DNA from 3 places in the Pseudoalteromonas sp. NS-SX12 genome. Region 1 is predicted to be linked to each of the others. Evidence: predicted binding sites of a transcription regulator. Region 1 holds the regulator's gene; each other region holds the start of a gene.
The links. The regulator FliA, encoded in region 1, starts transcription of late flagellar genes. The targets are predictions, from matches to a motif close to CTAAAGNTNNNNNNNNNNNNGCCGATA.
Positions count from the first base shown of each region.

Region 2: the regulator FliA is predicted to act here: its motif matches at 6,496-6,522, upstream of AC2IOM_RS12310 (VC2046/SO_2500 family protein).
Region 3: the regulator FliA is predicted to act here: its motif matches at 3,687-3,713, upstream of AC2IOM_RS03220 (DUF5610 domain-containing protein).

Region 1 covers NZ_CM170634.1:2,978,955-2,989,457, reverse strand. The annotation lists gene flhF (flagellar biosynthesis GTPase FlhF) at 1-1,180, shown strand, start outside; gene AC2IOM_RS13900 (MinD/ParA family ATP-binding protein) at 1,173-2,030, shown strand; gene AC2IOM_RS13895 (RNA polymerase sigma factor FliA) at 2,039-2,755, shown strand; gene cheY (chemotaxis response regulator CheY) at 2,806-3,189, shown strand; gene AC2IOM_RS13885 (protein phosphatase CheZ) at 3,206-3,979, shown strand; gene AC2IOM_RS13880 (chemotaxis protein CheA) at 3,994-6,207, shown strand; gene AC2IOM_RS13875 (protein-glutamate methylesterase/protein-glutamine glutaminase) at 6,219-7,373, shown strand; gene AC2IOM_RS13870 (flagellar motor protein) at 7,366-8,133, shown strand; gene AC2IOM_RS13865 (flagellar motor protein MotB) at 8,140-9,108, shown strand; gene AC2IOM_RS13860 (ParA family protein) at 9,117-9,893, shown strand; gene AC2IOM_RS13855 (chemotaxis protein CheW) at 9,886-10,503, shown strand, end outside.
Region 2 covers NZ_CM170634.1:2,648,754-2,659,256, reverse strand. The annotation lists gene recD (exodeoxyribonuclease V subunit alpha) at 1-1,646, shown strand, start outside; gene AC2IOM_RS12340 (pentapeptide repeat-containing protein) at 2,119-3,096, opposite strand; gene AC2IOM_RS12335 (response regulator) at 3,153-4,799, opposite strand; gene AC2IOM_RS12330 (M48 family metallopeptidase) at 4,860-5,552, shown strand; tRNA gene AC2IOM_RS12325 (tRNA-Tyr) at 5,578-5,662, opposite strand; gene AC2IOM_RS12320 (hypothetical protein) at 6,091-6,351, shown strand; tRNA gene AC2IOM_RS12315 (tRNA-Tyr) at 6,360-6,444, opposite strand; gene AC2IOM_RS12310 (VC2046/SO_2500 family protein) at 6,557-7,066, shown strand; gene AC2IOM_RS12305 (YchJ family protein) at 7,548-8,006, opposite strand; gene AC2IOM_RS12300 (SulA-like leucine-rich domain-containing protein) at 8,037-8,474, opposite strand; gene AC2IOM_RS12295 (tetratricopeptide repeat protein) at 8,558-9,028, opposite strand; gene AC2IOM_RS12290 (NCS2 family permease) at 9,326-10,503, shown strand, end outside.
Region 3 covers NZ_CM170634.1:672,968-683,470, reverse strand. The annotation lists gene sthA (Si-specific NAD(P)(+) transhydrogenase) at 1-387, opposite strand, end outside; gene AC2IOM_RS03235 (acyl-CoA desaturase) at 403-1,539, opposite strand; gene fabR (HTH-type transcriptional repressor FabR) at 1,667-2,287, shown strand; gene trmA (tRNA (uridine(54)-C5)-methyltransferase TrmA) at 2,311-3,408, opposite strand; gene AC2IOM_RS03220 (DUF5610 domain-containing protein) at 3,729-4,859, shown strand; gene murI (glutamate racemase) at 4,928-5,689, shown strand; gene AC2IOM_RS03210 (RNA recognition motif domain-containing protein) at 5,679-6,146, opposite strand; rRNA gene AC2IOM_RS03205 (16S ribosomal RNA) at 6,802-8,334, shown strand; rRNA gene AC2IOM_RS03200 (23S ribosomal RNA) at 8,610-10,503, shown strand, end outside.

The DNA.
Region 1 (10,503 bases):
TAATTTTGTTAAGCCAAAACCGCAAACAGCGACCCCTGAAAAACAAGCAGCGGTAGCAGATAGTTTATCGGCATTACTTGAGCGCCAAGCGAAAAAATCACCTCAATTTGATAAAGCACCTGAGCCAAAGCAGCCTCGTAATTGGTTTGATGACGATGATTCACTCACATCGACAAAGCAAGATGCCCTTGATAGCTTTGCTAAGCCAAAGCAGCAAAGCAGTTATGGCAACCAAGCTCAGTCGCTTGATGAAATGCAAGCGATGCGTGATGAAATGGCATCGATCAGACAGTTACTTGAGCACCAACTTTCTGGCTTAATGAATGAAGATATGGCGCGCCGTGACCCAACTCGTGCACTTTTACTCGACCGTTTGAAAGGTATGGGTATCAGTGAAGCAGTAGCGGACCAGCTTGCGTGTTTTATTCCAGATGACGTTGCACCGCGTCAAGCGTGGCAAGAAACACTTAATATGCTGAGCAAACAGCTATACACTGCAAATAATGAGATTTTGCGTCGTGGTGGCGTATATGCGCTAGTTGGCCCTACTGGTGTAGGTAAAACTACCACAGTTGCAAAGCTAGCTGCACTTGGCGCACAAAAATTTGGCGCCAACAATATCGCGCTAATCACAACAGATACTTATCGTATTGGCGCATATGAGCAATTATCGACTTATGGTCGTATTATTGGCTGCCCAGTAAAGCAAGTTAAAAATGCAGAAGAACTCACTGAAATTCTTTATCATTTAAGAAATAAGCGTCTAGTATTAATTGATACAGCAGGAATGAGCCAACGAGATATACGTTTGACTGAGCAACTTAACACCTTAATGCGCAATAGCCGAGTAGATATTCGCAGTTACCTTGTGTTAAGTTCAACAGCACAGCTTGAAGTACAGCAAGAGGCGATTAAACAGTTCAAACAGGTACAGTTAAGTGGTTGTATCTTCACAAAACTTGATGAATGTCTAAGTTTAGGTGAAATTATCAGTGTAGCCATTCAAAATCGTCTGCCAATAGGCTATCTTACCAATGGGCAGCGTGTACCAGAGGACATTCGTGTGGCAAATGCGGAAAAATTGGTCAGCAAAGCTCAGCAGTTGTATGCAAAACGAACAAACGCGCAAGCAAGACGTGCATCAAGCATGGCGCATCAAGCAGTAGGAATGTATGATTAACCCAGAATTAGATCAAGCTAGTGGCCTGCGGAAAATGAAAAACAACAACAAGGCTGTAAAAGTAATTGCGGTAACTGGAGGTAAAGGGGGAGTTGGTAAAACCAATGTCTCTCTAAACATGGCAATCGCCATGGCTCAGCAAGGCCAAAAAGTACTGGTACTCGATGCCGATTTGGGTTTAGCAAACTGTGATGTAATGCTGGGTTTGCGTGTAGAGCGTAACCTTTCTCACGTGCTTTCAGGTGAATGTGACCTCGAAGATATTTTAGTTGAAGGGCCGTATGGTATGAAAATTGTACCTGCGACATCTGGCTCTCAAAATATGGTGGAATTAACACCATCTGAACACGCTGGCCTTATTCGCGCTTTTGGCGAATTAGACTCACACTATGATGTATTAGTCGTTGACACTGCGGCCGGTATTTCAGATATGGTGCTTAGTTTTTCCCGCGCTTCACAAGATGTGCTTGTTGTTGTGTGTGATGAACCAACATCAATAACCGATGCTTACGCACTGATTAAAGTGTTAAGCCGTGAGCACGGTGTGTACAAATTTAAAATAGTTGCGAACATGGTACGCAGCTTAAAAGAAGGCCAAGAGCTTTTCGCAAAATTATCAAAAGTAACTGACCGCTTTTTAGATGTATCGCTTGAGCTAGTCGCAACAGTTCCATTTGATGAAAATATTCGAAAAGCGATTCGTAAACAAAAAACCATTGTTGACGTATTTCCAAAATCGCCTGCAGCAATTGCGTTCAAAGCACTTGCAACTAAAGCGGCGAGCTGGCCAATTCCAAATCAGCCGTCAGGACACCTAGAGTTTTTCATTGAGAAACTGGTTAGTAATTAGGAACGCCTATGAAAAGAACCGCTGCCTATGCTAATCAAAATCAATTATCGCAACTTGTCGAACAGCATACGCCGTTGGTTAAACGCATTGCCTACCATATTTTAGCGCGTCTACCGGCGAGCGTTATTGTCGAAGACCTCATTCAGGCAGGCATGATAGGACTCATTGAGGCTGCTAAGAACTTTGATGGCAGTAAAGGTGCGAGCTTTGAAACCTATGCGGGTATTCGTATTCGCGGTGCAATAATTGATGAAACGCGTAAAGGAGACTGGGTACCTCGCTCAGTACATAAAAACGCCCGTGAAGTCGCCGCGGTCATCAATCAGCTAGAATCATCACTCGGACGTGAACCAAAAGACAGTGAAGTAGCTGAAAAACTTGATATTACGTTAGATGAGTACCATCATATTCTAAGGGATATAAGCAATGGTAAAATTATCGGCATTGAAGATCTCGGTGTTGATGAAGATGTCATCGACGCAGGGCTCGGCAATAAAGAACAAAATCCATTAGTTGATATTCAACAGGATAAATTTAATAAAGCGTTAGTAGAGGCAATACAAACTTTGCCAGAAAGAGAAGCGTTAGTGCTGTCACTTTACTACAATGATGAAATGAATTTAAAAGAAATTGGGCTAATTCTTGAAGTGAGTGAATCAAGAGTGAGCCAAATACATAGTCAGGCCATGGTGCGCCTTAAAGCAAAAGTCCATGACTGGATATAGAATAAAAGTAGTAAGTAAACAATTAGGTGCATACCTCACTGGAGGATATTTTGGATAAAAACATGAAAATTCTTGTAGTTGACGACTTTTCAACGATGAGAAGAATCATTAAAAACCTGTTAAGAGATCTTGGTTTCACAAACGTGCAAGAAGCAGACGACGGTAGCACTGCGCTACCAATGCTGCAAAACCAAGAGTTTGACTTTGTAGTTACGGATTGGAATATGCCAGGTATGCAAGGTATAGATTTGCTGCGCGCGATTCGCGCGGATGACAGTCTAAAACACATACCGGTACTAATGGTAACTGCGGAAGCCAAAAAAGAGCAGATCATTGCTGCAGCGCAAGCAGGTGTAAACGGTTATATCGTTAAACCATTTACAGCAGCAACGCTTAAAACAAAGCTTGATAAAGTTTTTGAGCGTTTAGGCTAACGGGAAGGAGAGGTTTATGTCAGCAAGTGCTGCGCCTCAAATTACCTTAGAACAAGCTAAGCAGCTAGTTGCGTTTCTTGAAAACGATGAGCAACAACAAGCGCAAGAGCTGCTAAAGCAAGTTACGGCAATTGAGCAAGATGAATTATTTGATGAGGTAGGCAAACTAACTCGTCAACTGCATGATTCATTGAAAAATTTTCAACTTGATACCACTTTATCGGCGTTAACAACTGAGTCTATTCCTGACGCAAAAGAACGTCTCAATTATGTTATGGAAATGACAGAGCAAGCTGCGAATACAACGATGGACGCCGTTGAAGCATCGCTGCCTATTGCCGATAACTTGCAAACAGGTCTCAACAATATTAAGCCCAAATGGGACAAATTAATGTCGCGAGATCTTAAAGTTGGTGAGTTTAAAGTGTTATGTCATGAGCTAAACGGCTTTATGGACGAAGCAAAAACAAATTCTGATAAATTAAATGCATTAATGACAGAAGTGCTCATGGCCCAGGGTTATCAGGACCTCACAGGTCAAGTTATTCGACGCGTAATCGAGCTTGTCCGAGAAGTCGAGGATAGCCTGATTCATATGTTAACTGTGTTTGGCACACCTGTAGAACATGATGAATCGCCTGAAACGACAATACAACAAGAACAACAAATGGTTGCTGATGGTGAATTAGACCAAGTAGCTGAAGGTCCAATTATAAATGCTGAATCACGTGAAGATGTGGTTTCAGGTCAAGATGAAGTAGACGATCTGCTGTCTAGTTTGGGCTTCTAATCGGAGAAAAATGCATGAGCTTTGATGTCGATGAAGATATTTTACAAGACTTTTTAGTCGAAGCCGGTGAAATCTTAGAGTTGCTCTCAGAACAGTTAGTTGAACTGGAAAATAATCCAGAAGATGCTGATTTACTGAATGCGATATTTAGAGGGTTTCATACCGTAAAAGGGGGCGCTGGCTTCTTGTCTATGACAGAGCTAGTCGATGCATGTCACGGCGCAGAAAATATTTTCGATGTTTTACGACAAGGCCAACGCAGGGTTACTCCTGAATTAATGGATGTGATTTTACAGGCACTTGATACCATCAATGAAATGTTTGCTCACATTCAAAATCGCGCTCAGCCCGATCCTGCTGACCCGCAGCTACTGGCAGAACTACATAGACTTAGTCAGCCTGAAAGCGCAGATGAAGCACCGGTAGCCGAAGCGCCAGCAGAAGAAATTGTCGAACCAGAAGCTGTCGAAGAAGACCCGTTTGGTGATATTTTATTTGATGCTGATGCGCCAAGTGATGAAGCACAATCTTCTGGCGATAGCGTTGACGATATCACAGAAGAAGAATTTGAAAGCTTATTAGATGAGTTACACGGCTCTGGTAATGGCCCAGCCTCTAATGCAGCGCCAGAAGCGAGTGAAAGTAGCGACTCTGATGAAATCACTGATGATGAATTTGAAAGCTTACTCGACGAATTACATGGCGCTGGTTCATTCGGTGGCGCGTCTGAGACAAGTGCGCCAGAAAGTGCAGCTCCAGCGGCTTCATCGGGTGACGATGAAGACATTACCGAAGATGAATTCGAAGCCCTACTTGATGAACTTCATGGCAAGGGTAGTGCGCCAAGCACTGCTGAAAAATCATTTAATACTGATGCGGTAGCGGCAAAACCGGCAACGCCAACACCACCTCCTGCGGCTAAGCCAACGCCGGCGAAACAACAAGCTTCAGCACCAAAACCAGCAGCTGCTAAGCCTGCTGCGCCAAGTGCAGCCAAACCAGCTGCAGCGCCAAGTAAAGCACCAGCTAAACCGGCAGCGCCACCGGCTGAAACGACAGTGCGTGTTGATACCAAACGCCTTGACCAAATCATGAACATGGTCGGCGAACTGGTATTGGTTCGAAATCGACTTGTCAGCTTAGGTGCTAACGTTAGTAATGAAAGTATGGGTAAAGCCATTTCTAATTTAGATGTGGTGACCGCAGACTTACAAGGCGCGGTAATGAAAACCCGGATGCAGCCAATCAAAAAAGTATTTGGCCGTTTCCCTCGCGTTGTACGTGACTTAGCTCGCAGCTTGAAAAAAGAAATTAATTTACAGCTAGTTGGTGAAGAAACAGATTTAGATAAAAACCTTGTTGAGGCACTTGCAGATCCGCTAGTTCACCTTGTACGTAACTCGGTGGATCACGGTATTGAAATGCCAGACGATCGTGAAGCTGCAGGCAAACCACGCACCGGTACGGTGACGCTGTCAGCATCACAAGAAGGTGACCATATCTTACTTACCATTGAAGATGATGGTGCGGGTATGGACGCAGAAAAGCTGAAAAGTATAGCGATTGGTAAAGGTGTAATAGATGCCGACCAGGCAGCTCGACTGTCAAACAACGAAGCGTATAACTTAATCTTTGCGCCAGGTTTCTCTACCAAAGAAGAGATTTCTGATATTTCTGGTCGTGGCGTGGGTATGGACGTGGTTAAAACCAAAATTACCCAATTAAACGGTACAGTGAATATTGAATCAGAAAAAGGCAAAGGCACAGTACTTGAAATTAAAGTACCACTGACGCTCGCTATTCTACCTACTTTAATGGTCGTAGTTGGTCAGCAAACGTTTGCATTACCACTCGCCGGTGTAAGTGAAATTTTCCACTTAGATCTTACTAAAACAAATCTAGTTGATGGGCAGCTAACGATTATCGTACGTGATAAAGCGATTCCGTTGTTCTATCTAGAAAAATGGTTGTTACGGAATCCTCGCAGCGAACAAAAGCGTTCGCAGGGGCATGTTGTTATTGTGCAATTAGGTACGCAACAAATGGGCTTTGTGGTTGATTCCTTGATTGGTCAGGAAGAAGTGGTAATCAAGCCATTAGATGCTTTATTGCAAGGTACGCCGGGTATGGCGGGCGCAACAATTACGTCAGATGGTGGCATTGCACTAATTTTAGATGTACCAAGCTTGTTAAAGCACTACGCAGGCCAAGGTCGCAATAAAAAGTAAGAGAGCACTTAATGACAATTAGGGTTTTAGTAGTAGATGATTCAAGTTTTTTTCGCCGTCGTGTGAGTGAAATCTTGAGTCAAGATCCCAATATTGAAGTGATTGGCACAGCTAACAATGGTAAAGAGGCGGTTGAAAAAACTGCCGAATTACGACCATCGGTTATCACAATGGATATTGAGATGCCTGTGCTTGACGGTATTAGCGCTGTAAAGCAAATAATGCAGCAAACGCCGACACCAATATTAATGTTCTCTTCGTTAACGCATGATGGAGCAAGTGCAACGCTTGATGCACTTGATGCCGGCGCGTTAGACTTTTTACCTAAAAAGTTTGAAGATATTGCTCGCGACAAAGAAGAAGCAACGAAAGTACTTCAACAAAAAGTTAAAGAAATAGGCCGTCGCCGAGTAGGTGGTTTTAGACCACAGCGTGCAACATTAAATCAAGCGTCTACGGCAAGAGCAACACCTGAGCGCAGCACTAGCTCAACGTTACGTCAGCCTGATAGAACCTTTGCTGCTCGCTCCACACCGGCTGATTCGCGTGCGGCAACTAAAAGCGAAAGACCAAAAGCATCTGGTAAACAATATAAGTTAATGGCAATTGGTACTTCTACAGGTGGTCCGGTTGCGCTGCAAAAAGTGCTTACGCAGTTACCAGCCAATTTTCCTCATCCAATTTTGTTGATTCAACATATGCCAGGTGCATTTACACCGGCATTTGCACAGCGATTGGATTCACTTTGTCGAATCAAAGTTAAAGAAGCAGAAAACGGCGACTTGCTCAGACCAGGCGTTGCATATTTAGCACCTGGTGGTAAGCAAATGCTAGTTGAAGGTCGTAGCGGCAATCAAAAGCTAAAAATCTATGAAGATGATAGCGCTCGTGTCACTTACAAACCAAGCGTTGATATCACTTTTGCTAGTGCAGCAAAAAGTTACGGTGACTCAGTGTTGGCAATTGTACTTACTGGTATGGGAGCTGATGGCCGAGATGGCGCACGTATGCTTAAACAGGCGGGCTCTAAAATTTGGGCACAAGATGAGGCGTCTTGCGTTGTATACGGTATGCCCCAAGCAGTTGCAAGTGCTGGTTTAAGCGAGAAAAGCATCGCATTGGATGACGTTGCTAAACATATCAACACGGAAATAGGTTGTGGATAAACTAGCCGTTTTTGGTGCGATTATAGCGTTTGTAGCAATTGGCTTAGGGTATACCATTGAAGGTGGTGTGCTGGCGAATTTGTTTGATTTGTCAGCATTCATAATTGTGTTTGGCGGTACGCTTGGCGCGGTAATGTTGCAGGCAACTAAATACCAGTTTACCACAGCCATTAAAATGCTGCCTTGGGTGATAACGCCACCTAAGCATGATTTTGCAAAAGGCATTGAGCAAGTAAAAAACTGGGCGGCAAAAGTACGTCATGACGGCTATTTGTCGTTAGAAAACCTTGCTATTGATGAAAAAGATCACTTTGTATCAAAAGGCCTAAATTTGCTTGTTGACGGCAGTGACGAGCAGCAGTTCTTTGACACCATGGAAAACGAAATTTTGCAACGTCGCAATGCACTTAACGAGTCAAGCCAAGTGTATCATGCCATGGGGGGGTACAGTCCAACTCTCGGTATTCTCGGCGCCGTACTCGGTCTTATTCAAGCAATGAACTTTATTCAACAACCCGATATGTTAGGTGCGGGTATTGCCACTGCGTTTGTTGCTACTATTTACGGTGTTGGCTTTGCCAATCTTCTTTATATTCCAATTGCCAATAAATTGGCTTATTTAGTGGATGAACATTGCCGTTATCATCAGATGTTAGCTGAGGGGATGTTTTGCATTCTTCAAGGTGATACGCCTAATGCCATTGAACAAAAGCTTTCGGCGTACTTAATCGAAAAAAATAATAAGTCGTTGTTTAGGTAGTCGTGTATGCCACGCTTTAAGCCTTTTAAGCAAACCGAACAAAACGATAACACACATCGCTGGCTAGTTTCTTACGCCGATTATATGACATTAATGTTTGCATTATTTGTTGTGATGTACGCGATGGCCATTATCGAAGAAGAAAAATTTTCAGTGTTGTCAGACACAATTTCTCATGTGTTTAAAACAACAGACCAATTTAGCAAAGGTACGGGAAAAGGCGTATCTGGTGAAGGCATTCTTACGAGCAACGAACCAAAAGTTGATTCGCAACTGCACGGCATTAGTATTGTAAATGAAGAAAAAGGGCCAGAACTTGTCGATGGGCGAGGAGAGCTGAGTAATTTACAGCAAAAGTATTTAGGCCAGCCGCTCGATGCGCTTGAAGAAGAGCTTAAAAAAGCGATATCTGATGAAATTGAAGCGGGGCAAGCGCAGTTAGAAAAAGACATGAATTGGCTTACCATAGAGCTGAGTTCAAGCTTGTTGTTTGCCAGCGGTAGCGCGGTTGCCACTGAACGTGCAAGAACTGTTTTACGTTCATTACTGCCAATTTTAAATGCTAACCGAAACTACTTAAGAGTGCGTGGTTACACTGATAATCAGCCGATAAATAATGAAGTATTTCGTTCTAATTGGCATTTATCGGTAGCCCGTGCGACCGAAGTGCTGGTATGGCTTGAGTATCTCGGCATAATCCCTGCAAGAATGGCTATTGAAGGGTATGGTGAGTACTCGCCGTTTAGCGATAATAATGACGAACAAGGGCGTCAACAAAATCGCAAGGTGGTGATCGCAATTTCAAAATATGCATTGCCAGAAACCGGTGAAACTGAGATAACAGCTAACGCAAAACAAACCACTGAGCAAGCGGTGGAGAAGTTAAGGCAGGATGCAGAAAAAGACGATTCACTTAAAGTAATCGAATTACCAAATGGTGGTATTCGCATAACAACCCGAGAACAAGAACAATAGGTATTCGCTTGAAAATTTGGACGGTAGCAAATCAAAAAGGCGGTGTGGGTAAAACCACAACCACAGTCACCTTGGGAGGCTTATTAGCGTCTCGTGGTAAACGTGTGTTGCTGATTGATACCGATCCACACGCGTCATTGACTTATTATTTTGGTATTGACTCTGAAGAGCTAGAAGTGAGTGTGTTTGATATTTTCTCACGTGGTAAAACCATGGCACGTGAAGAAATTTTGCAATCTCTGTGCCCGTCAGGGGTAGAAAATTTAGATATTTTGCCAGCTACTATGGCAATTGCCACACTAGATAGAAGTCTCGGTAAAAAAAGTGGTATGGGCCTTATTTTGCGCAATGCACTCGATAAAATTAGTGACGAATACGATGTTGCGATTTTGGATTGCCCACCAGTACTTGGTGTATTAATGGTTAATGCACTCGCTGCATGCAACCGCGTATTAATTCCTGTGCAAACGGAGTTTTTAGCACTAAAGGGCCTAGACCGTATGATGCGCACTATGGAGCTAATGCAAAGTTCACAAAATAAATCGTATAACTATACGATTGTGCCCACTATGTACGATAAGCGCACTAAAGCGTCACTTGAAGCATATAAAAAATTACGTGCCACTTATGGCGAAAAAGTATGGCCGGGCGTTGTTCCGGTCGATACTAAATTACGAGATGCAAGTTTAGCCATGCAGGCACCACACAAATATTGTCCGAAATCACGCGGGGTATTTGCTTATACTTCTTTGCTAGAACACATTGAAGAGGCAGTGAATGACTAAGCAACTTTTTGCAAATGAAAAGGTAATGAAGCAGTATCTAGATGCCTTATTGCAAGAAGATATTGCGCGCGACTCAGTCGCCAACCCAGTTGAAAATTTATTAAGTGACGTTGAAGTTAAAGCTGCCGAGCATCAGCAGGCTACAACTGAAAAGGTAATAGCAAAGCCAGTTGTAAAAGAGCCTGTAATTGTACCGGAAGTTAAGGTAGAGGTAGTTGAAGCGGTTGAAGTTGCGTTACCGCCAGCACGCACGCAAGATGCCACATATGATGATGACGAATTCCAGGCGCTTTACTTTGAAGTTGCAGGCTTAACGCTTGCTGTGCCGCTCAAGGCATTAGGTGGAATCTACCAATTAGGTGAAGTAAATCAAATATTTGGCAAGCCAGATTGGTTTAAAGGGGTGATGCTTCATCGTGAACAAAAGCTCAACGTAGTTGATTCAGCGCGTTGGGTAATGCCAGAAAAATATAACAAAAAGTTAGAAGAAGCGCTAAACTATCAGTATCTTATAATGTTAGGTGAATCTAACTGGGGGCTGTTAGCTGAGCGTTTAATTGATAATGTCAGTTTATCGCATCAAGATATTAAATGGCGTGATAAAGGTGGT
Region 2 (10,503 bases), 330 kb from region 1:
ACCCGTTTAATCTTGCTCTCACTGAATATGGTAAAAAGCAGTCGCCATTTACAAGTGATGATGACTTTTGTGCACTTTTGCAGGCACACCAAAGCGTAGGGGAGCAACAGCCACTTCGTTTGTTTGCAAAACACCTGTATTTTGCTCGCTATGATGATTATGAGCGTGAATTTGTAGAGGCGGTAAAGGCGAGAAATGTACTTTCCACTAACTTTGATTTAACTGAGTTGGGTAATTTGCTGTCGCATTATTTTAAAAACTCAGGGGCCCTTGATTGGCAAAAAGTGGCCTGCGCCGTAGCCTGCTTAAAACGTTTTTGTATTATTTCTGGTGGACCGGGCACAGGTAAAACCACCACAGTGACTAAATTGTTGGCAATTCTACAGTCGCTCTACAGCAAGGTGCCGCTAAAAGTGCAACTTGTTGCACCAACGGGCAAAGCGGCGGCGAGATTGAGTGAATCGATTGCCGGTGCAAAGCAACACTTGAATATTGATTCGCAAATTGCAAAGCATATTCCAGACACAGCGCAAACCTTGCACCGTTTGTTGGGGGTGATCCATTTATCTAACAAGTTTCGCCACAATCGACAAAACCCGCTCGACGTGGACTTAGTGATTTTAGATGAAGCCTCGATGGTTGATTTAGCCATGTTAGCTAAACTATTTGATGCATTACCAAGTCATGCGCGGGTTATTTTATTAGGTGATAAAGACCAACTATCGTCGGTTGATACGGGTAATGTACTGTCAGATTTATGTCGCCCATTAACGTTAGGTGTCGATCATAATTACACACCAGAGACGGCAAAAGCCCTTGCGCAGCTACTTAATATGCCAATGAATGCGGCAAAACCAACTTGTTATGAGCTCAATGATAACCTTGCTTATTTGCAAGTTAGCCACCGTTTTAAAACCGACAGCGGCATAGGGCGATTGGCAAAAGCGGTTAATAGCAATGATTTGAATGCTCTGAATGAGGTATATCACTCAAACAGCGCAGATTTGATGTTTAGTTCGCTTGAAACTGATTTTAAGGGATTTATTGACCGCGCAGCCGAGCACTACAGTGTTTACCTAAAAGCAATACGCAATGGCGATAGCATTCGCGACATTCATTTAGCGTTTGCAAACTACCAAGTCCTGTGTGCAACGCGTGTTGGGCCGTATGGTACCAACGAGCTCAATATGAAAATCGAAAAACAGCTTAGCCAGCAGCAGTTAATTAAACGCACCGGTAATTTTTATATTGGTATGCCAATTATGATCAGCGAAAACAATTACCAGCTTAATTTATTTAACGGTGATATTGGCATTATTATCGAAGACGAAAACGGTCGATTGATGGCGAGCTTTATTGACGACCAAGGTGCTGAACGCGTGATTTCAACAACCCGTTTACCGCAATTTGATACTGTTTATGCAATGACAATTCATAAATCGCAAGGCTCTGAATTTAAACATGTTGCTATGTTACTACCAGTTAATTCACCGGTACTTAATCGACAGTTGGTATACACCGGCATTACGCGTGCGAAAGAATCGTTTGAGTTGGTATCGTTAGAGGGTGGCTTAGAGCGCGCCATGGCACGCACAGTATCGCGATATTCTGGTCTGTATGCGCGTTTTCAACGTAATGAACGCTAGATAGAAAAAGCGCACAAAAGATAACTAGACTTTAACTCGAACAGGCGACTTATGACCTACTTTTTTGATAGTAAGTCGCTAACAGCAAGGTTAACGGTAAATATCGTTTAAAGTTTTATCTGATAGGTCGATAGCAAGTTAGGAGCGAGGGTAAAAAGGAACGCGAAGGCACATTAAAACTTGGTAACGATTATGCATAATCTAACTAAGTGTGCCAAACAGGTATGTTGGTATAACACCGATACTACTATGAGGGTTCTATTATGATTAGTCGTGAATATTGTAAAGCATTAGAGTTGAAAGTTTTTAAAACGTCTAAACAGGTACGCAGTTTAAAAGGGCAGTTGTTCTTTTTTCGATTACTTTCAATGGTATTCATGATGTTGTTTATTATTGGCAACATTAATTAGCAAAACGAATATGACGTTAATACTCGAGTTAATGGTTTGAGTTTTCGTTAAGGGTGTTCACGCTAACGCGTCATTTTCTTAACGAAAACTACCACGAACAGGGCTAGAGAGAAGCTACCGCAAAAAGCTTCGACAGCGGCGATAAATCGGGAATAGCCAAGGGGCGTTATGTCACCGTATCCTAAGGTTGTAAAGGTCACTACGCTAAAGTAGAGGCTGTTAACCAGCGCCATTAAATTTTCTTGCGTGTTTTGCGTTGAACTGAACTGAATTGTGTCGCCATTAAAGCTTACGCCAAATGTAAAGTAACCTAGTGCGCAAAGCAGAATCAGCATCATCGAAAAGAAAATAACGTTTACAGGGCGCTCGCCATAGCCGCACAAAATATCGAAAAACTTAGAGGCAATGCGATGTCTTGAAAATTTGGGATATTGATGCCTGCGCATAATCAGTACTTTGTGATTAAATTTGCCTGATAGCTCTAACAGTCCTTGATTCTCTGCGGCATTTCGAAGATCGCGATAGATCTCTTCAGATTGTTCAAAATAATCCAGTGCTTTGTCACTGTCGTTTTGCTTTTCAGCTTTTCGCGCAAGATTTTCTTGCAATAAGGTGTGGCCCAACTTCATATTATCGATACGTGCGCCGACTAGTTTGATGCCAAGTAGGTTTGTTCCCTCTAATTTGGCGCAATGCAAATTGGCGTCACGTAAATCGGCTTTCATCAGTGAGGCATCACGAATACAGGTATTGTAAAGATGCGCGTTTTGCATATTTGCGCGATAAAAGTTGCTGTACGATAGGTCGAAATCTTCACCGTGGTGATTGACTAGATTAAGCCCGGTAAGGTCAGCTCGTTTTAGCTGTAAGCCTTTTAATAAACCGCCGCGTTTGGCATAGCGCTCTAATTTTTCAGTTAACGCTAAGCCACTTTTATCGTATTTTTGATCGTGCCAAAAACAATAGCCGCCACCCATATCAAGCTCACGACATTGCTCGTTTTCAGGCGATACATATTTACATTTTGGTGCATTGCTCATAGATCAAAAATATCAGATATTGAATTCTTTAAGCCTAGCACCTAGCTAAGGTTTTGCTAATTTGATTGTGAATAAAGTTTAGCTAACTTGTTGTATTCAAACTTAAGATCTTCAAGTCGTTTAGCGTGTTGACGCGGCAATGCCATACCTTCGACCAAGCGAAAATTACTGCGACATTTTTCCAAAATAACATCGGCTGCTTGATTTGCTCGAGGCAAAAGCTGTAATAGGGCTTGCAGTAAGTTAAGTGCGCTCCCCGTATTCATAGGTGCGTATTTAAGTGCCATTTCAAATTGCTCAATAGCGTTTTGAAAATCGCCTTGTTTATACAGCTCAATGCCACGTACATTGTGCTGCTCAAACTCGGTCTGATGATTTGCAAGCGACTCGTTACGCTCTTGTAATTGCTTAAGGGTTTGCCCATCGCATTCGTTCAGTCCTTTGTATTTTTCAAGCTGAGCGTTGGCATCGTCAAATTCACCTAAATCAAATAGTGCCATAACAGAATCAGGCAATACCGAGCTACTTAATGATTGTTCAGCAATATAAGGCGCTATCATTTTTTTCGCATCTAAAAAGTCGCCTTCACTGACACTTAATCGCGCTTCGCAAAAAGTATTAAACTCTTTAAACAATGCATGTTGCTCTGTAACGGTAGGGTCGTTTTGTGCTTGACGTAAACTCCCTTTAATTTGATTACTTAGGTCAGCTTTTTCTTCTTTTGAGTTAGCCAAATGGAGTTGGCTGAACATGGCACGAATGTAGTTAAACTGATAATCAATATGGGCAAATGCGGTGCCTTTAGACATGGCAAGCAGGGTGCCGTGTGCTTTAATAAGCGCCTCAAGATCGTTGTTAGCTTGTGCGATTTCAGCGAAGGTTTTTTGCCTTGCAAATGAATGCGGTGAAATATTACAACTTTGCTCGATAAGGAAAAGTGATTCTTTCCCTTGATCAATATGGTTTAAACATAAGGCTTTAATGTCTAAGGCGTCGATATTAAAGCGGTTTTGCCCGAGTAATTCGTCACAAATACGAATTGCTTTGTCGTATTGCGCTAAAAACATGCAAGTTTGTGCCATATAAGTTAGCGCCCAAGTGGGCCGTGCTGTTGCTAAAATATTACCAAGTAATTCAAAGGCATTTTGGTATTGCCCTAAGTCAAAGTAGATCTGACAGACACGTTTATAACAAAATTGGGCATTACGCGGCCTATCTTTGGCTATTTTTAAGTAAATTTGCACTGCGGCTTCTAGTTGGCCGTCTTCAATAGCCTGATTCGCGTCAAAAAATAACTTCTTTTTGTTGGAGAGCTTACTTAAGCGTGTTTTTAACATGCCACTTGAAAACGGCTTAATTAAATAATCGTCAGGCTCAATTTCAAGTACCGACAAAACAACTGAGCGAGTACTTTCCCCTGTAACTAAAATGGAAATACTGTGGCGAGATAATTTGTTTAAATACTTAAGCTCTTCTAAAAACTGTTTACCATTTCGGCCTTGTCCAAGGTTATAATCGATAAACACAATATCAACAGAATCTTTGTCAATTTTATTAAGCGCGGCTTCGCCGGAATCGTAAAATGAGACATTATTGGCACCCAGTTGTATCAACATACCTTTAAGCAGTTGTTGGAACGATTTCTGGTCATCAATAATTAAAATGGACTTATCTTTGAGTGGATTTTCGCTGTTTTGACTCATTTATATACAGATTAGCGCTAGATTCTTATAACTATAGCAAGTTAACCACAATAGAAAATAATGTCGATCAAATATCAGTTAAAACGTAGTAAAAATCGTAAAACACTCGCTATAAAAATTAAAGCAAAAGAAGTGTTTGTTTATGCTCCTATGCATTTAAAACACGACTTTATTGAACAATGGTTAATGCAAAAACAAGGTTGGATTAATAAACACTTAGAAAAGCAGATTAAACGTGTTGATGCAGCGTCGGTATTAACGCAAAAAACACTCACTATTTTAGGTGAAGAGATCAATTTAATATTTGTTGAAGGGCAGGTAAAAAGTAACGTTGAATTAGTTGACGGGGTACTGTCTATTAATACATCGCGACGGGTAAAAAATGTAAGTGATAAGCAGCTGGCATTAATCGCTGATTTTGCAAAAAATAAACTTACTAATTATTGCAGCGCCAAGGCGCAGCGATTGGCAAAGCAAATCAAGGAGTCATTTCACAGTGTAAGCATTAAACATGTGCGCAGTCGTTGGGGCGCATGTGATTCGAAACGACGATTACAATTTAATTTGCAGCTAGTAAGTGCGCCATTATGGGTAATTGAATATGTTGTTGCACATGAGGTAGCGCATTTAAAAGTGATGGATCATAGCCGTAGGTTTTGGCAAACGGTTGAGAGCATCTATCCAGATTATCGAAAAGCTGAAAGCTGGCTTAAAGAAAACGGATATAGATTGGATATATTTAAGCTTGAATAGATTTAGATGAGCTTCAGAGAGAAAGTGGTGGAGGGGGACGGATTCGAACCATCGAAGGCAATGCCGTCAGATTTACAGTCTGATCCCTTTGGCCGCTCGGGAACCCCTCCACTGAAGTAGGCGCAATATTAGTGAAGCTTTATCTTACTGTAAAGCACTTTTTATAAAAAAGCGGCCAACCGCTCAAAATGCAATCATAACAGCTAAATTTCATACAAAACCACTCAAAGTAACCGCCAAAAGAACTTTTGTTATTCATATTTGATGTTCGAGACACATAGCGACACAAGTTAATTTGTTTAGTTGGAAAAGAATAATTTATGTTAGGCAGTGACGTTCGATTATTTGTTAACGTAATCAAGCGCTAAATTATGTGCTGTGAATACACGCATTTTTGATAACGAGTAGGTCAGTGTATTTTGCGTGTTAAAATTTAAATTATAGGTATGTAATTAATCGCTAAGTGAGTATCAATAAGATAATTAGTTTGACTTAGCACCAGATAACATTTCACTTTTTGGAATTTGGAATTTGGAATTTGGAATTTGGAATTTGGAATTTGGAATTTGGAATTTGGAATTTGGAATTTGGAATTTGGAATTTGGAATTTGGAATTTGGAATTTGGAATTTGGAATTTGGAATTTGGAATTTGGAATTTGGAATTTGGAATTTGGAATTTGGAATTTGGAATTTGGAATTTGGAATTTGGAATTTGGAATTTGGAATTTGGAATTTGGAATTTGGAATTTGGAATTTGGAATTTGGAATTTGGAATTTGGAATTTGGAATTTGGAATAAAAGAGAAGTGGTGGAGGGGGACGGATTCGAACCATCGAAGGCAATGCCGTCAGATTTACAGTCTGATCCCTTTGGCCGCTCGGGAACCCCTCCACGAGAACGAGGCGAATATTAACAAACTAAAAAATTAAGTAAAGGTTAAAACTAAAGTTTTTTTTAATTTTGTCGATAACAGCTTTGTTATTAATCAGATTGACTATTAAAGATGCAAATCGAACAAATCATCACACATGAAGCGCAACTTGGAGAGCAACTTTCTCACAGTGTTAAAGAACAGCGCCATTCTGATTTTGCACTTTTACTTTCTTTATTAAGTAATGATGCGACGGAGTTTTCGCAATTTCAGCTAATAAAAAGCGAAAAGTCGGCGACTATTGATCCGGTTTTTTCATACGCAAAGGTCGCAGCAGGCCCGAAAAAGCCATTAGCAAGTGAACCGTTTAACGGCTTGCTTGGCGAACACAATCGTACATTGTTAGAAAACCAAGGATTAATCGCGATTCAATTTAATGAATGTTTAAAGCCTGAACCTTTCACTTGTAAGAATGATAAAAACTACATTCCGCCCCTAGTTGTTGATAATTGCCCGCCTGCTGTGCAAAAGAAGTTACACAGTGCTAAACAAGTGGGACTTAACAATAACGAAATGGATATCGACAATTTCTATCAAAGTATTGAAAAGAGCCAAGAGTACAGCTTCGCTTCTGTCGCTTAGTAAAATTGGCCGTAGCGGCTCACACGGCTCTTTTGTTAAATACTTACTAAATCTTTCATAACGTTAATCTTTGTATAAATAGCGGCAGTTAATAGCGTGCTTGCCATTAAATATATATTTGACGGGTTTATGTCTTTTTTCAAAATGCGTTACGTGAATGCTTGTTGGTCGGGTAGTGGCTTAATGTGTGGGCTATATGTTTTGCGTTTTGTTCGTGGTTTAGCCAAGAAGAAAAGTTAAGCGGAAAAAACTGCATAAAAACTTATCGCGAAACTCAATTATTATCATCCATGTGCATTATCTGAATGTATCTAAAAAATGGGTATTTTGGTATTGGTGGATGGGAGTTGAGAAATAGGGGGCGCTATCTAATTGGGCCACCCTATTAAAACTTTCAGTCAACGTCTTAATCTTAGTGATAGGATAAGACAATGTTGCTTATGCTAATACTACATACATTTAAAAAGTGAATAAGGCTTACTTAGCTACCATGACACTTTTTAAACTTTTTACCACTATCACATGGACAGGTATCGTTTCTGCCTAGCTTAGTTTCGTTATGAGGGGTAAGGGTGCCATCTAAATAGCGCCATTGATCTTCTTCAACAATAAAGTTTGATACTTCTTCTAGCTGGCAGTAGTAGCCGTCGCAAATATACTCTGCTTTAAAATGCACTTGGGCTGAATCGCCTTGCTCATTAAAACTATTCACCGTAAGTTTTATAAAATCAGCAAGTTCAGCAAATAACTTTATTTCTCTAACACTGTTTTCGGCACGTTTAGCCAGTGCATAGGTGTTATGAATATATTCACAGTTATTTACACAATATGCAGAATAGCGAGAGCGCATTAGCTGCTCTGCATTATCTGCTTTTTTTTCACCATTGATGATGGGTGCACAACATTGCTCAAATGCTTGTGCTGTTCCACAGTAACACATAAATAGATTTCGTTTTTCAAAACCAGCATTTTAGCAGAGAGTAGGGTTTGCCGTCACACCTTTGCTGGCTGCAAAGTGGTAAAAATAGCCATTAAACTCTGTTTGGTTTGCATAGAGTGAACTTAGCGTTACTTCATCAAGCATATTTGTCCACGATACCACTGCGCCAAAATTGCCATTTTTTAGCGCCGAATTAACCACGTATTCAATGTTAATAAGATGGCGCTGACGAATAATAAGCAGTTTGCTGTGGTCGATAGATAAACTTTCTAACAGGGTTTTACTTGGCACCGCATCGGGTGCAAGCAGCAGTGTCCATTTATTTTCGCAGGTATGCTTTTGCAGTATTTCAATAAGTGCCAATGTTTCTTGAATGTCATCTTGCACATTAATAACTTTCAGCTTGTCTGTATCTTGTGTTGAAACCTGTACTGCGTGCTGTGATGAAAGGTGTTGAGCTTGTAACATAACGATACCTGTTTAAATATACAGTGAAATTATCTATACAGTAGTTTATACAGTATTTTGTTTCAAGCACTTTTTGTTATTTTTTACACAATTTTTTCAGATTGGATTATTGCGTCATTAATATTCTCATATAAATCAGCGGCTTGCTTTTTGGCATCAGTGATTTGTTTTGCTTGGAGTAGCGGCTGCAGCTTGCCAATTGCCTCTACGGCTTCTATCGAGCCTTGGCTTTCAGCTAGGTATAACCAGGTATATGCGTGATACACGCTTTGTGGTAGTCCGGCGCCTTTAGCGAACATCATGCCTAAATAAAACTGCGCTTTTACATGACCTTGCAGGGCTGCGAAACGCATATATTTGGCAGCACCAACATCATTTTTGGCTTTTGACATGGTGACTGAGGTTGCAAACAAACGTTCGGCATCTTGCTCTACAATAGTGTGTGCTTTTTGTGTCAGTTCTTTTTTGATCGCAAGTAATGTAGAAAGAATCAGATGTTCTACTTCCTCTATAGTTAATGAATCTACTTCAATGGATTTATGTTCGTCGGGCATATGCTTCCTTATTGCTAATCAACCTAAGGCAAGGCTAATAACTTTTTTACAATGATTGTTAGAAACGTTCCGATTAAAACGTGTTTAAATAAAATTACGAGTGACCAGACGTTGATCTGGTACCTTTAAAATTATGTCGCATGGTGAACGTTTATCTAAATCTAAGCGTGATGAATTACCCTAAGTTTAGAAGCTTTTGTTTTTTTCACTTAATTTCATTTCGAAATGACTTAAAAATTTAATTTTTGCTGTGTCACTGGTATGATCATCGCCCCCTTAAGACACAGTAACGAAATCATGTTTGAGCAACTTTTTAAAATTAACCAACAGGGCAGTACGGTTAAACGTGAAGTGATCGCTGGCATCACCACATTTGTCACTATGGTGTACATAGTATTTGTAAACCCTGCAATGTTAACCGAAGCAGGCATAGACCAAGGCGCAGCATTTGTAGCCACCTGTTTAGCCGCAGCAATTGGTTGTTTTATTATGGGGTTTTGGGCGAATTACCCAATCGCACTGGCACCAGGCATGGGGCTTAACGCATTTTTCACATATGGTGTTGTGCTAGGTATGGGCTACAGCTGGCAAAGCGCACTTGCCGCGGTGTTTTTCTCTGGCATTATCTTTTTACTGTTAAGTTTATTTAAAGTGCGTGAGTGGATTATTAATGCCATTCCTCTTGTTTTAAAGCGCGCAATTGCCACCGGTATTGGTGCATTTTTAGCGTTAATCGCCCTTAAAAACTCGGGTATTATTGTGGCAAGCCCTGAAACCTTGGTACAGCTTGGTGATATAACCCAAGCGGGCCCGTTACTTGCAATTATTAGTTTCTTTTTTATCGCTGCGCTTTTATACCGAGATATTAAAAGTGGCGTGCTGTTTAGTATTTTAGGTGTTACCGCTATCGCGTTAGCATTTGGTTTAGTTGAATACAACGGCATTGTTTCAATGCCACCATCACTTGCACCGACCTGGATGGAACTGGACTTTGCCAGCGCATTAGAGCTTTCAATGCTTAGTGTGATTTTTGCTTTCCTTTTTGTCGACTTATTTGATACCTCAGGCACACTTGTTGCGGTGTCACAAAAAGCCGGTATTGCTGATGAAAAAGGCAATATTCCACGTATGGGCCGCGCTCTTAGTGCAGATAGTTGCGCAACGATCGCGGGCGCAACGTTAGGTACATCAACAACGACTTCTTATATTGAGTCTGTTGCTGGGGTATCGGTTGGCGGCAAAACAGGTTTAACCGCCGTTGTTGTTGGTATCTGCTTTTTATTAATGCTGTTCTTTGCACCGCTTGCGGCGATGGTGCCGGCTTACGCCACAGCTGGCGCAATTTTATATGTTGCTGTATTAATGTTACAAAACTTAAAACTGATTGATTGGGATGATATGACAGAAGCCGTGCCTGTGGCCGTTGTATTATTAATGACACCGCTTACGTTTTCGATAGCGCACGGTATTGCATT
Region 3 (10,503 bases), 750 kb from region 1:
ATTTTTATCAACAAAGCTCGCCTCGCCATGAATTAGTGTAATACGGTTACGATCATAAAAGCTGGTGCGTAAATTGACCTGCTTTGAAATTACGTTACTCGCATGATCTAAAATATCTGGGTAGGTCATGCGCTCTCTGTGAGCTTGTGAATTAAACAGCGGGTTTGAATTAAACTCAATCAAGCGACTAACCGAGTGGCGCAGTGCTTTTGATGGAATTGTACCCCAGTGAGCACAACCACCACCTACTTTAGGTTGTTTTTCAACAACCGCTACGCGCTTGCCACTTTTCGCAAGGTTCATAGCCGTACCCTCACCACCAGGGCCAGTACCAATTATAATGGCATCATAATCATACTGTTTTTTAGTCGCTTGTTTTTTTGTCACAGAGTGTTCCTTTAACTAGTTTATTGCGAGCCCTTTAATTAAGGCTTTGTTTAACGCCAGCCAGTTTTGTTGTTGGTTTATTAAAGACGCTTTAATGTCATTATACTGCTTTTTCAATTGTGATTGCTCACATTGCTGTATCACTTTGTTTTTGCGCATCTCTAGTAAGCGTTTTCTTACTTTATAATAGTGCTGTATTTTACTTAATAACAACTCATATTCGTGCTGCAGTTTATCTAATTGCACATGACTGTCTTGCTTTTCAAGCAAGGTGCGCTTGGTTTTTTCCATTAAAGTTGCCGCTTTTGCACGTTCAATTCGCTCTTGCGGTGTTTTGCGTAACTTTGAGGCTAATCCCAAAAATGACAGTGATTTTATCAGCCATTTTGTCGGATCGTAATGCCACCATCGGATACCATTGCGGTAATCAGATGCAAAAATATGATGGAAGTTGTGATACCCTTCTCCGTACGTGAATAACGCTAAAAAGCCATTGTCGCGGGCGGTGTTTGATTCCGTATACGGGCGAGAACCCCAAATATGTGCCAGTGAATTAATGAAAAAGGTGAAGTGTTGGCTCAGTACTAAACGTAATAAACCCGCAAGAAGTAACATTCCCCATACATTGCCAAACACCAAACCAAGCACTAGTGGGATACCAAAGTTGGTAATCAGGGTAAGCGCCAAATAATGTTTATGTTGCCACATTACAATACGATTTTTTTGTAAATCTCGGCAGTTTGCATAGTCGTTGTATCTATGTGCTTGATATTCGCGCAGCATCCAACCAATGTGGCTGTACCAAAACCCACGAGTCGCTGCGTAAGGATCGTGTTCAGCGTCATCAACTTTACCATGATGTAAGCGGTGATCTGAACTCCAATGTAAGGCGCTATTTTGAATAGAGAACGCCCCGCCGATGGCAAAAATAAACTCAATCACAGGATGGGTTTCATAAGTTTTGTGCGCCCATAAACGGTGATAACCGGCAGTAATTGATAAACCGCAATAAAACATACACGCAATAAATGCGATCCAGTTTGCGCTACTGTAGCCATACGCTAAACCGTACCAAGGCACGATGGTAACAGCAGCCAAAAAAGTGATGGTAAAAAAGAGGGTATTAAGCCAAATAATAGGTGGTTTTTTCATTCTTAAAAATCTCAGCGTACACTTGTACGCTAAAATAGTTTTATATGGCCTTTTTATCAAGTGAATTCGACAAAATTCATAAATATTTTTTCTGTGGTAAACTGCGTGCAAATTAGATGGGGGACGTATGTCGGGTATTCGCGCACAACAAAAAGAAAAGACAAGACAGGCTTTAATTGCAGCGGCTTTTAACCAGCTAAGTGCTGAGCATAGCTTTTCTAATCTAAGTTTACGTGAGGTCGCACGTGAAGCAGGAATTGCACCTACATCTTTTTATCGCCACTTTAAAGATATGAATGAGCTTGGGTTAACCTTAGTTGATGAAGCAGGCTTGATGTTGCGTCAATTGATGCGTCAGGCTCGCCGTCGAATTGAAAGCGGTGGCAGTATTATTAATATATCTGTGTTGACGTTTATGGAGTTTATTGATGAGTCGAGTAACCAGTTCCGTTTATTATTGCGAGAGCGTTCGGGTACATCAAAAGCTTTCAGGGCGGCAGTTGCACGTGAAATTAAGCACTTTATTCTAGAACTCGCGCATTATTTAGAAAATGAGACTGGTTGTGATGCTAATCATGCGTATATACAAGCAGAAGCAATGGTTACGTTAGTATTTAACGCAGGCGCTGAAGCGCTTGATCTCACTAAGCCACAGCGTGAGCAACTCACCGAGCGTATTATTTGGCAATTGCGTTATATTGCTAAAGGGGCATCAAGCTATACCAAAGAAAAAAAAGCAGCTAAATAGCTGCTTTTTTTGTGATGAATGTTTTACTTGCGCGTAAGAAATACGCCGGACTCAATATGATGGGTATACGGGAACTGATCAAAAATGGCAAAACGCGCGATGGTATGAGTTTCAGTTAGTTGCTGCAAATCTCTTTCCAGCGTATCTGGGTTACATGAAATATAGATAATGTTGTCATACCCTTGCACTAAATCAGTGGTGTCTTTATCTAAACCTGCACGTGGCGGATCAACTAATATACTTTGACAGTTGTAACTTTTAAGGTCGATTCCATTTAAGCGGGAAAACTCTTTTTCACCATTCATTGCCATGGTGAACTCTTCACTCGACATACGGATTATATCGAGGTTGTTGATTTTGTTTTCGGCAATATTAAATTGCGCGGACTTAACCGAAGACTTGGAAATCTCGGTGGCAAGTACGCGATTAAAGCTTGGCGCTAATGCAATTGAAAAGTTACCGTTACCACAATAAAGTTCCAGCAAGTCGTTCTTAAGTGGTTTTGAGACATCGATTGCCCACTCGAGCATTTGCTCGTTTAGCTTGCCGTTTGGCTGAGTAAAGCTGTTTTCAACTTGCTGATAAACAAGTTCACGATTATCTACATTCAGCTTTTCGATGACATATTCTTCACCAAGCACAATTTTTTGCTTGCGCGCTCGGCCAATAAAATCGATATCAAACTCTTCTTTTAGTAACGCCTTTAGTTTATTAGCCTCGTTTACCCATTCGTCATCAAGTTGCTTGTGATAAATCAAGCTAACAAGAATTTGCCCGCTCAATGTCGACAAATAATCAATTTGGAAGAGTTTACGACGTAAAATTTCATTCGGCTTTAGCAGATCTAACAAACGTGGCATTAATTCACAAATTAATGGTGCTGCAGGATCAAACTGATCAACTCTGATTTTTTCTTTTGTTTCTGGGTCAAACATAATGTGAAATAAATCTTCACCTTCATGCCACACGCGAAACTCAGCACGTTGTCTGTAATTTTTTGCTTCAGACGCAAATACTTCTAATTTTGGCGCGTTAAACTGCGCGAATTGTTGGCTGATACGTTGTTCTTTTTCAGCAAGTTGTTCGTCGTATTGTGAAGTATCAATTTGAATTACAGGCATATGCTTTTTAACCTCTAGTGTGCGAGTCGCGCTATTGTAGGTTGTGGTTTTTCTTTGTCCAGTTATAGCATAGAAAAAATGTGACATACTTATACTGACTCACTTAAATAGCTAATCATTTACGCGGGCTTTTTTGATTGCTAATCACGTTGTTATTTATCGATTTAGAAGGGCTATATCAGAAAACTCCGCCTTAGCAACATCGAATAACATACTTAAGTAAGTGGGCATTACCTTTATATAAAGAGAACGAATAGTGCTTAAATTAATAATTAACACTTAAGTTGTTCACTATTTGGTCGATAAGTAGGCATTCTGAAATGGAGGCAATGATTATGAAAGTGGGTGGATTGGGGTATCAACCCGAAAACAAGTATGGTTTTTCTCAAAATAAACCAAACGAAATAGCACAAAACGCATCGTCTAAAGATGTTTTTACCATGTCTCAACGAGTAACAATTGCAAGCCAGATCTCGTATCAGAAAATGATGGGATCAATGCCATTTGAAAGTAAAGTTGAGCCTACCAAGCCTGAAGAGTTATTCGACTTTGAAGAAATTGCAAAGAATGTATTATCTTTTGTTAAAGGCGCTATTTTAGGTGCGAAAGCAGACGGAGCTGATAATGACAAGCTTACCAACATGTTTGAGCAAGCACGCAAAGGCGTCGAACAAGGAATTGGAGAGGCTGTTGAGGAATTAAAAGACAGTGAGTTGTATACCGACGAAATTGAGCAAGGTATTGAGAAAAGTCGAGAGTTGATTTTTGACGGTTTGGATGAGTTTGAGCAATCGATATTCAACCCAGACAAAAAGGGTCCTTCTGATGCCGCTTTTAATGGTCAAAACTTTTATCAGTTAGATAATGGTGCAAGCTTTGAAATTAAAACAGCTGAAGGTGATATTATTAAGCTTACTTATAATAGCCAGTTCAGTTCATCAGAGCAGTTATCATATAACAAGAGCGAAGAAGGCGAGTCGTTGAGTTATTCGTCTTCTCAGTCAAGTTCACAAGCTTACTCATTTTCAGTCGAAGGTGATTTGAATGAAGATGAAGTAGCAGCAATTAATGAGCTTATGTCAGATTTGCAAGAAGTTAGTAACGAGTTCTTTAATGGCTCGCTTGATGAAGCGTTTGAGCAAGCAAAAAATCTAAACTTGGACTCTCCACAATTGGTGGCTATGTCGATGAACTTGCAGCAAACAGAAGTTAGAGCAAGTGTGCGAGAGTACCAAACGAGGCAACCAGGTCGAGAAATTGCTAAGCAATTTGAACCAATAAATGAAGGTCTAAAAGAAAGCTATGACAAAGCGAAGCCACTCAATATTGAGAATCAATTGACGCAATTATTAACTTGGTTGAATCAACAGCAGGCTAATAAAGAGAGTCTGTTGGATTACAGTACTAGCTTTTTTGAACAGCTAAATCAAAAGCAACAAAAAGAAAGCTAGGCCATCGCTTGTGAATTAAAAAATCTATGGCAAACTACTCGGGTTAATAACGTATTAGGTCGGGTAGTTTGGCTAAGCACATTGTTGTATTTGATTCTGGCATTGGTGGCACATCGGTACTTGAACATATTCAAGCGAGTTTACCGAGTGCAAAATTCAGTTATCTTATGGACAACAAATACCTGCCGTACGGAAAACGCTCTTCTCAATTTTTAACGCAGCGTATCACTAGTCTGTTAACTCAATTTATTAAAGAAATTGAGCCTGTCGATATTCTAGTTGTTGCCTGTAATACCGCGAGCACACAAACATTAGTGCAACTTCGCGCACAATTTGATTTTCCAATAGTAGGCGTTGTTCCAGCAATTAAACCAGCTGCAGAGAAATCCCTAAGCAAAAGAATTGGCGTATTAGCAACGCCGGCCACAGTTGCAAATGAATACACCGCAACATTAATTGATGATTTTGCAAGAAGCTGTGAAGTTGACTTATATGGTTCTAGCGAACTAGTAAGGTTAGCTGAATACAAGTTCTGGTTTAATACATTAGATATGCAAGCGTTAGCTCAAGAACTCGATAAATTAGCAATAAACAGTGAAATTGATCATTTAGTTTTGGGGTGTACGCATTTTCCAATTATTGCAAATGAACTTAAACAGTTAATAAGGCATGATTTACAACTACTCGATTCTGGTGAGGCGATCGCGAATCGTGTATCGAGTCTCATTGGCGAGTGTAATGTAGAAGATAATAAAAAGCAGCCGGTAGATTATTATGCTACGGCTGCTTTAGAACAGACTAAATTACAAATCTCAGTGATTAATGATTAACACTATCATCCAAAGAATTATTGTCATCTGACTTTTGTTTCGCTTCACGTACTTTTAAAGTGCGCTGTTGAAACTCTTTATCATTTAATGCCGAGATAATTTTATCGGCATCCTTTTCTGCGACTTCTACAAATCCAAAGCCGCGACGTTTACCAGTATGCTTATCCTTTAATAGGCGAACAGAGAATATTTTCCCGTGTTGTTCAAATAAACTTCTAACAACCGCTTCGTTTGCCTTATAAGGTAAATTACCAACATAAAGTGATTTACTTGCTTCTTTCTTTTCAGTTACACCATGAGCAGAGAAGGTTGCAAGAATACCACCAATCAAAATGCCTACAGCAATAGCCAAAGATGAACTTGTAAGTACTGATGATAATGCAAAATGAACTACGGCATAGCCGATAAGAGATGCGATAAAAATTATTATTAATGATTTTTGTTGCGATGAACTCATTTTAAAGATTCCGAATTACACAAATTAAACATAAAATTAACAAATGTTCATGCTTATCTTATCTTACTTTGCCTACAAGGCAATAATATCAGTACAAATAAGCGGTAAAATTATTTAAGTTAAGTTTAAAAAGCCCATTAAACGGCCTAAAACGTACAAAAATGAGCGGTTTTGTACGTATTTTGCTCGAACGATCCAAAAAACTAAAAAAAGTTTGAAATAGGGGTTGATCCAAATTCGGATCTCTCTATAATGCGCCTCCACCAACACGGGGAACGACGCAGCATAGCAGCGAATCACGAGTTGGTTGAGTCAAGTAAAACTGAGTTTTGAACGTTTTCAAAATAAAAAGAAAATAATCAAAATTAAGTGTTGACAAAAAATTAGGAAGGCGTAACATACGCAGCCCTAACAGCGACGAAGCGTCGCGGCAAGCACAAGGTTGTTTGCACTGTTCTTTAAAAATTTAAGCAATCATCTGTGTGGGCACTCGTACAGATTAAGTTCTAACATACGCTTTTAGCGTAACAAAATTTAGACTTAATTGAACTGAGTGACCAACGGAATAAAGAAATTTATTCAGCACAGTCAATTCGATATCGTAAGATATCAAAATCAGAATTCATTGAGTCGGACGTAAGTCCAAAAACACTTTTAATTGAAGAGTTTGATCATGGCTCAGATTGAACGCTGGCGGCAGGCCTAACACATGCAAGTCGAGCGGTAACATTTCTAGCTTGCTAGAAGATGACGAGCGGCGGACGGGTGAGTAATGCTTGGGAACATGCCTTTAGGTGGGGGACAACCATTGGAAACGATGGCTAATACCGCATAATGTCTACGGACCAAAGGGGGCTTCGGCTCTCGCCTTTAGATTGGCCCAAGTGGGATTAGCTAGTTGGTGAGGTAATGGCTCACCAAGGCGACGATCCCTAGCTGGTTTGAGAGGATGATCAGCCACACTGGAACTGAGACACGGTCCAGACTCCTACGGGAGGCAGCAGTGGGGAATATTGCACAATGGGCGCAAGCCTGATGCAGCCATGCCGCGTGTGTGAAGAAGGCCTTCGGGTTGTAAAGCACTTTCAGTTGTGAGGAAAGGTTAGTAGTTAATACCTGCTAGCTGTGACGTTAGCAACAGAAGAAGCACCGGCTAACTCCGTGCCAGCAGCCGCGGTAATACGGAGGGTGCGAGCGTTAATCGGAATTACTGGGCGTAAAGCGTACGCAGGCGGTTTGTTAAGCGAGATGTGAAAGCCCCGGGCTCAACCTGGGAACTGCATTTCGAACTGGCAAACTAGAGTGTGATAGAGGGTGGTAGAATTTCAGGTGTAGCGGTGAAATGCGTAGAGATCTGAAGGAATACCGATGGCGAAGGCAGCCACCTGGGTCAACACTGACGCTCATGTACGAAAGCGTGGGGAGCAAACGGGATTAGATACCCCGGTAGTCCACGCCGTAAACGATGTCTACTAGGAGTTCGGTTTTTCGGAACTGTCTTCCAAAGCTAACGCATTAAGTAGACCGCCTGGGGAGTACGGCCGCAAGGTTAAAACTCAAATGAATTGACGGGGGCCCGCACAAGCGGTGGAGCATGTGGTTTAATTCGATGCAACGCGAAGAACCTTACCTACACTTGACATCCAGAGAACTTACTAGAGATAGTTTGGTGCCTTCGGGAACTCTGAGACAGGTGCTGCATGGCTGTCGTCAGCTCGTGTTGTGAGATGTTGGGTTAAGTCCCGCAACGAGCGCAACCCCTATCCTTAGTTGCCAGCGATTCGGTCGGGAACTCTAAGGAGACTGCCGGTGATAAACCGGAGGAAGGTGGGGACGACGTCAAGTCATCATGGCCCTTACGTGTAGGGCTACACACGTGCTACAATGGCGCATACAGAGTGCTGCGAACTCGCGAGAGTAAGCGAATCACTTAAAGTGCGTCGTAGTCCGGATTGGAGTCTGCAACTCGACTCCATGAAGTCGGAATCGCTAGTAATCGCGAATCAGAATGTCGCGGTGAATACGTTCCCGGGCCTTGTACACACCGCCCGTCACACCATGGGAGTGGGTTGCTCCAGAAGTAGGTAGCTTAACCTTAGGGAGGGCGCTTACCACGGAGTGATTCATGACTGGGGTGAAGTCGTAACAAGGTAGCCCTAGGGGAACCTGGGGCTGGATCACCTCCTTATACGATTTAGAACTTTTTGTTCGAAGTGTCCACACAGATGATTGTTAGCTAAGCAATAGCTTAGTTAATTTGCTCTTTAAAAATTTGGAAAGCTGACAAACTTTAAATTAAGTATTTCTTAGGAAATACAATATTTAATTTAGAGTTCTCAAAATAAAGTAAAGAAAATATGCCGCAACATTAAGTTGTTGTTGGTATCTACTTTAGTATTCAATATTTAACTTCTGGCGGAGTTAAAAACTGTCTTTAGCAATACAAACCATTTTGGGTTGTATGGTTAAGTGACTAAGCGTATACGGTGGATGCCTTGGCAGTTGGAGGCGATGAAGGACGTATTAACTTGCGATAAGCCTAGTCAAGCTAGTAAAAAGCGCTTGAGACTAGGATTTCCGAATGGGGAAACCCACCACTTAGTGGTATCACTTACTGAATACATAGGTAAGTGAGGCGAACCGGGAGAACTGAAACATCTAAGTACCCCGAGGAAAAGAAATCAACCGAGATTCCGAAAGTAGCGGCGAGCGAAATCGGATTAGCCCTTAAGCTGTAATGTAGTTAGTGGAACATTCTGGAAAGTTTGACGATACAGGGTGATAGTCCCGTACACGAAAACTTATTTACAGTGAAATCGAGTAGGTCGGAGCACGTGAAACTTTGACTGAATATGGGGGGACCATCCTCCAAGGCTAAATACTCCCAACTGACCGATAGTGAACCAGTACCGTGAGGGAAAGGCGAAAAGAACCCCTGTGAGGGGAGTGAAATAGAACCTGAAACCGTATACGTACAAGCAGTAGGAGCAGATTCGTTCTGTGACTGCGTACCTTTTGTATAATGGGTCAGCGACTTATATTCAGTAGCGAGGTTAACCATTTAGGGGAGCCGTAGTGAAAGCGAGCGTTAACTGCGCGTTTAGTTGCTGGGTATAGACCCGAAACCCGGTGATCTAGCCATGGGCAGGTTGAAGGTCAGGTAACACTGACTGGAGGACCGAACCGACTATCGTTGAAAAGCTAGCGGATGACCTGTGGCTAGGAGTGAAAGGCTAATCAAACCGGGAGATAGCTGGTTCTCCCCGAAATCTATTTAGGTAGAGCCTCGGACGAATACTATTGGGGGTAGAGCACTGTTAAGGCTAGGGGGTCATCCCGACTTACCAACCCTTTGCAAACTCCGAATACCAATAAGTAATATCCGGGAGACACACGGCGGGTGCTAACGTCCGTCGTGGAGAGGGAAACAACCCAGACCGCCAGCTAAGGTCCCAAAGTGTATGTTAAGTGGGAAACGATGTGGAAAGGCCCAGACAGCCAGGAGGTTGGCTTAGAAGCAGCCATCCTTTAAAGAAAGCGTAATAGCTCACTGGTCGAGTCGGTCTGCGCGGAAGATGTAACGGGGCTAAACATACCACCGAAGCTGCGGCTGCGAATTTATTCGCGGGGTAGGGGAGCGTTCTGTAAGCTGTTGAAGGTGTACCGGGAGGTATGCTGGAGGTATCAGAAGTGCGAATGCTGACATGAGTAACGATAAAGCGGGTGAAAAACCCGCTCGCCGGAAGACCAAGGGTTCCTATCCCATGCTAATCAGGGTAGGGTGAGTCGACCCCTAAGGCGAGGCCGAAAGGCGTAGTCGATGGGAAACGGGTTAATATTCCCGTACTTGGAATAATTGCGATGGGGGGACGGAGCAGGCTAAACAAGCATGGCGTTGGTTGTCCATGTGAAAGTATGTAGGCTGGAAACTTAGGCAAATCCGGGTTTCTAAGGCTGAGATACGAGACGACACACTACGGTGTGGAAGTTGTTGATGCCATACTTCCAGGAAAAGCCTCTAAGCTTCAGATTATTTCGAATCGTACCCCAAACCGACACAGGTGGTCAGGTAGAGAATACTAAGGCGCTTGAGAGAACTCGGGTGAAGGAACTAGGCAAAATTGTACCGTAACTTCGGGAGAAGGTACGCTCCTATCTGTGATGAGACTTGCTCTCTAAGCGGACGGGAGTCGCAGTGACTAGGTGGCTGGGACTGTTTATTAAAAACACAGCACTCTGCAAATTCGAAAGAAGACGTATAGGGTGTGACACCTGCCCGGTGCCGGAAGGTTAATTGATGGGGTTAGCTTCGGCGAAGCTCTTGATCGAAGCCCCGGTAAACGGCGGCCGTAACTAT